DNA from 2 places in the Desulfuromonas svalbardensis genome. Region 2 is predicted to be linked to the other one. Evidence: predicted binding sites of a transcription regulator. Region 2 holds the regulator's gene; the other holds the start of a gene.
The links. The regulator HrcA, encoded in region 2, represses chaperone genes, less so after heat shock. The targets are predictions, from matches to a motif close to TGTTAGCACTCNNNNNNNNNGAGTGCTAACA.

Region 1 (3,134 bases), 2.4 Mb from region 2:
CAATTCAGATAAAGCCGTCAGCTCAGGTGATGTGAAGCTGTCGCGTACTCGTTGCCAATGTTCTATCGCTTTTGTGTATTCCTCTTCTTCAAAAGCCATTTCACCTTGTTGAAAATAATATAAAGCATCTTTTGTGATGGGTTCTACTGATTTAGAGGCACAAGCACTCAGTGTAAGGGCGACTATGCATAAAATGATACAGTTTCTCATAGTGTAATTTATCCTGTTAAAGAAGGATGACAAGTTGAAGAACTAAAAGAGTATATTAAAACATGCAGCAAGAGGACTCAAGAATTATTCTCTGCTTAAATGGTCTGTCACATTTAATTGATCTTTTAATTTTTCTAAAGCTCTTTTCTCGAGTTGGCGAACCCTCTCTTTACTGATTCCATAATAGTCCGCAAGTTGCTGTAATGTCATTGAATCATCATCCAGCAGCCGCTTTGTTATGATGTGTTGCTCGCGCTCATTGAGAGCTGAGATGGCTACCTGAATTGTTTGGTTACGTAATAGAGTTGATTCAAAAGTGATAAGGTTTTGTTCTTGGTCGCAACGTTGATCCGCTAAGTTTTCAATGTGGCTAGTGTCACTGTCTGGTGTTAGGGTCATATCGAGAGAGCTATCTCTTCCACTCATCCGCGCGCTCATCTCTTCTACAGCCCGACAGCTTACATTTAATTGTTTGGCAATTTCTGTCGTATCGTCACCATGCTGATCAGAACCTGCAAGTTGCTTGATGGCATCACGTGTTTGACGCAATTTAAAGAACAGTTTCTTTTGCGCTTGCGTCGTACCGATTTTAACCAAAGACCAACTACTCATAATGTAATTATGCATGTAGGCACGAATCCACCACACCGCATAACTTATCAATCGAATATTTCTTGATGGATCAAATTTTCTGATGGCCATCATGAGGCCAATGTTTCCTTCTTGAATTAAATCGATTAATTTTAAGCCGTAGGCGCGGTATTCGTAGGCTACTTTGACAACAAAGCGCAAGTTAGCGCAGGTAAGTCGATGTGCCGCATCAAGATCGTTGTTTTTTTTGTACTGCCACGCAAGTTCCGCCTCAGTTTCGCGATCTAGCGGTTCAACATGGCTGATTTGAGACATATACTGTTCAAACGAATCTAACGCTACAGGTAAATGATTCATTGATAGCCCCTCTCCTCAGTAATTGTGTGAGTATCAAAACTCTATTTTAGCACTCTCGGGTGTAGAGTGCTAATGAAATTTCACATGCTGGGAGTAAGCTGAATTTACTGGCTTTGCTGCGGTGTCGTAACGGTCGCGGCTGAACTACTTTGACAGGGGATAATCAGGGAGATGATTTGACCACGCCGAGCAATAAGGACGTTTTTTTGATCAATAGTAGGTTGAAACTCAGCCGTTCCCTGACAACTAATCTTGTATCGCGCATTGTAATCAAGGGCAGGGATAAACGCTGGGATCAGGTAGTCAATATCATCTAATGTGCAGGAGATTGCATCGTAGAGATTTGGTTCAGCTTCATCTCGTTGTTGGTTTTTGTTGAGATCGAGAAAGGCTTCAATTACTAGCGTGCCCCGCTCAGTAGAGATAACAGGTGCTTTATCTAAAATAATATTGAGAATGTTCCCTTTTTTTTCAAGGGGCATAGCATCGCTTCGTGAAAAAGATTCTTCTGCTTGTTGTTGATTTAATTGAGCGTTCTCAGGTTCTGCGCTGCTAACGGTTGGAATAAAAAGTGTGGCGCAGAGCAGCAAGATGACAATATTAAGTTGTTTGCAATAATTTTTCATATAGCTAAAATTGCATGAACACTTTAAACGTGTCAACTAGTGAAATGGAATAAAATGATATTGTTGCTGCGCAACAAAAAAAAGTTGTAATGTATACTGAAATGGTTATAATGATTTTTTTAATGGTGTCGTCAAGTGGTGATGCTTTGTTTTAATGCAAAATGGAGGCTAATAAAGTTATGCGATTTTTTAAGTTTTGTGGTATTTGCTTACTTTTACTCGTGAGTGTTACGTTTGCGAGTGCATCTGATGCTGAACTGCGGACGATGGCAAAAGCGATGTTTCAACCTGTTCCTACCGTAGCACCCATTTTGAAAGGGAATGTTGCTAGTGATGCTAAGCTAACGCTAGGTCACATGTTATATTTTGAGCCGAGATTATCGGCATCACAATTAATTAGCTGTCAAACATGTCACAATGTCGGACTTGCTGGAGGCGATTTACAAGAAACATCGACAGGTCATGGTTGGCAAAAAGGGCCTCGTAACGCACCAACAACCTATAATGCTGTATTTAATAGTGTGCAATTTTGGGATGGTCGGGCGAAGGACCTTGCTGATCAAGCTAAAGGGCCAGTTCAGGCTTCTGTTGAGATGAACAATACACCTGAGGCTGTTGTGACACTTCTAACATCTATTCCAGATTATGTTGAACTGTTTAAACAAGCATTCCCGACAGAGAAAAGTCCTGTTACCTTTGACAATATGGCTAAGGCCATTGAAGTGTTTGAAGCAACACTCATTACACCCAATGATGGCTTAGACCGTTTTATGGCAGGTGATGACAAGGCTCTCACTGCAGACCAAAAAGCTGGACTTGATCTTTTTGTAAATAATGGCTGTGTTGGTTGTCATGATGGCCTTAATCTAGGTGGAACCGACTACTTCCCATTTGGTGTTGTCGAACAGCCTGGTGCCGAAGTTTTACCTGTTGGCGATAAAGGTCGTTTTAAGGTGACAAACACCGCATCAGATGAGTACGTGTTCCGTTCACCGCCATTACGCAATATTGCACTGACAGCCCCTTATTTTCATTCTGGTAAAGTGTGGACGTTAACGCAAGCTGTTGCCATTATGGGTACGTCACAGTTAGGCATGGAGTTGACTGATCAAGAAGTTGAGTTGATCGTTAACCTCCTTGAAGGTTTAACTGGCGACCAACCACTGGTGATGCATCCTCTGCTTCCAGCTAGTACAGCATCAACTCCACAACCTGTATTGCAGGTTAAACTGAGTCCTACACACTAAATTGTTTGATTCACTAGCGGGCTGTCTGAATAGATGGGCCGTAGCGAAAATAGACTGCTTAAGACCCGTTATTCGAAAATGATCGGCAATATGGGCTAAGTCA
Region 2 (3,134 bases):
GACACCATTACCAGTGCCGGGCGCAACAAGCGTCCGTTTAACATATAGCCACCTTGCATCACTTCAACAACGGTATTGGCATCACAATCATCGCGCTCTATTTGGCCCATCGCTTCATGACAAGCAGGGTCGAAAGGAGTTCCTTTAGCGTCAACAACTGAGACATTAAATTTACTCAAAACACTCTGGAATTGGCTAAGAGTCATCTCGACCCCTTCAACCAATGTGGATGCATCACCTTCAGTTTCCTTAGCGTGACTCACAGCGCGCTCTAAATTATCAATAACGGGAAGTATTTCACGCAGAATTGACTCATTCGCAAACTTAGCCAGCTCCTCTTTTTCACGTTGCATCCGGCGACGAAAATTCTCGTTTTCGGCGCGGTTGCGCAGATAAAGGTCCTTTTGCTTCTCCACCTCTTCTTGACACGTTGCTAATTCAGCTTGCAATGCCTCTTCAGGTGAAAGCACTTCAACTTGGGTTTCTTCAACAACGACATCACCCTCTACCGTTGCCTCTGTTTTCACTTCTTCATTCACTTCAGGAATTTTTGTTTCTGTCACGATCACCAATCTCCTCGTTTGCCTTTTTCAGGCATATCTTAAATTTCATTTATTCTGATTCAAGTTCCAACGCACGACTAACCAGTTGTGCGGTATAATCGACCACAGCAACCACCTGTGAGTACTTCATCCGACTCGGGCCAATCACCCCTAGACTGCCTAAACTCTGCTTACCGTTTGTATAGTTAGCAGTGATCAAACTACAGCCTTCAAACTCCTGATATTCGGATTGACTGCCGATATAAATCTGCACCCCTTGTGCTTGCTGACTCTTATCTAACAGATGGATCAAATTACTCTTTTGCTCAAAGGCATTAAACAACCGCTTCATGCTATCGCGATCGGAAAACTCCGGCTGGTTTAAAATGTTTGCCGCGCCCTCAATGATCACATCATCTTCAATGTCGCCGCTAAAAACCTCTTGCGAAAAATTCAACGCGCCGCTGACCATTTTATTATACAAGTTTTTCTCTTGCTTCATCTGGTCAACGATTTTTGTGCGAACTTCCTGTATTGTCAGGCCACTGAGTTCTTCATTGAGATAATTGGTAATATGTTGAAGCTCTTGAGTTGTAGGCATCGCACCATCCAACTCAATAATCTTATTTTGCACTACCCCTGATTTCGAAACAAAAATCACCAACAAACGGCCTTGGCTGAGCGGAACAAATTCAATATGGCGGAAGACCGTCGACACAAATCGTGGGGCAAGAACAATCCCTGTATGATTTGACATATCGGATAAAATACGTCCAGCCTGTTGCAACATCTCTTGTGTTCTTAAATTTCCCGTACGGCATTGCGCTTCAATTTTGCTGCGTTCGTCTTGACTTAGATTGCGCACCTGCAACAGCGTATCGACATAAAAACGATAGCCTTTGTCCGTTGGAATACGACCAGCAGAGGTATGGGGGGAGATGAGATAACCCATCTCTTCAAGATCCGCCATGACATTTCGTACCGTCGCTGGCGACAATTGTAGTTTTTGTCGTTTAGCGATGGTGCGAGAGCCTATCGGCTCACCGGAAGCAATGTGCCCTTCGACAATTGCATCGAGAATGCTCAGACTGCGTTCATTGAGTTCCATATTCGCGATCCCAGCATAAAACCACACAGCCTCTTCGCCGTCTGGTTGTAAAAACAAATAAGCCAGTCAAGCCGGCCAACAGACAAACTTAGCACTCAAGAGATGCGAGTGCTAACAGAAGAGAAGGTAACAACGCCCCTACCCTTTGTCAAGGGCCGCGAGCGTAAAAAACAGCCTCTATTTACAGAAAGTTTTCGATCAGATAGTTGTAGAGCAACCAACCCTCTACCGAGAGACACCAACAACCATTATTTAGGGAAAGATACGGAGCGCATTGACCGATGGCCGTTGCGTAGACTGCTGCAAAAGATTGACCGTAGTGGCGATGAAAATCGACTTCATTAACCCCTTCGCGACAACGCAACAGCAAATAAACCGTTTCAAACATTGCTTGCTGCTGATCAAATCCTTCAATTTTAGTGCGCGGCGAAACACCTTCATGGACCGACTGAAGATAACCTTCAATCGAAGGCTCGCACGCCCAACGCTCACCCCAATCACGACCGATAAAGCTATGAGCACCCGCGCCAATACCTAAATAAGGTTGCCGCCGCCAATAACCAACATTATGGCGACACTCATGATCAGGCTGCGCATAATTCGAAATCTCATAATGGCGATAGCCCAAACTGGTCAAGCGATCATCTAACAGCAAAAAACTGTCGCGATACTGTTCATCATCGGGCATCTGCCATAGATTTTTTTGCTGTTGGTGGGCAAAGGGGGTTTCATCTTCAATGGTTAAACCATAAATAGACAGATGTTCAGGGGCCAACTGCTTGACATACTCGCACTGTTGCTGGAGTTGTTCCACTGTTTGGTTGGGCAATGAAAACATGAGATCAATACTTAGACGATCAAAACCGACGCTACGTGCTGCTTCAATGGCTTGCAGCGCTTGAGCTGAATCATGTTGGCGACCCAACCACTTCAATTGCGCGTCATCAAAGGATTGAACTCCCAGAGACAATCGATTAACCCCCGCACTGCGATACCCCCCCAAGCTTGCAGAAGTAACAGTACCGGGATTTGCTTCAAGGGTGATCTCAGCATCGGTAGCAAAACCATAGGAATCTTCGGCCACTTCAAGTAACCGCGCTACCTGAGATGCACTTAACAACGACGGCGTTCCGCCACCAAAAAATACGCTGGTGAACGGTGCTGAAAAACCTTCATCATCACCACAAGCGGCGCGAGAGGTCTTTAAATCTATACATAACGCATCGACATAACGATCAATGTCACCCGTTTTTGGTTCACACGAATAAAAATCGCAATACGGACATTTGCTTAAGCAGAACGGAATATGTAAATACAGACTGGCCATTACACCCTCTAGACACAAACAAAACAGCGCCGAACCCTAAAGGATTCGGCGCTGCAATCTAACAATTAAACTCAATAACGCTTAGTGGAAATGACTGCCATTAACCATCATATGTACGGCAATACTTGCCACATAACCTAAAGCAATAATAGGAGTG

Region 1: the regulator HrcA is predicted to act here: its motif matches at 1,203-1,233, upstream of rpoH (RNA polymerase sigma factor RpoH).

The regions. Positions count from the first base shown of each region.
Region 1 covers NZ_AP042416.1:2,997,664-3,000,797, reverse strand. Annotated here, with positions in the region: gene bamD (outer membrane protein assembly factor BamD) at 1-210, opposite strand, end outside; gene rpoH (RNA polymerase sigma factor RpoH) at 295-1,158, opposite strand; gene ACZ5KY_RS13465 (hypothetical protein) at 1,263-1,784, opposite strand; gene ACZ5KY_RS13460 (cytochrome-c peroxidase) at 1,964-3,031, shown strand.
Region 2 covers NZ_AP042416.1:551,573-554,706, forward strand. Annotated here, with positions in the region: gene grpE (nucleotide exchange factor GrpE) at 1-563, opposite strand, end outside; gene hrcA (heat-inducible transcriptional repressor HrcA) at 613-1,650, opposite strand; gene hemW (radical SAM family heme chaperone HemW) at 1,832-2,977, opposite strand; gene nhaD (sodium:proton antiporter NhaD) at 3,059-3,134, opposite strand, start outside.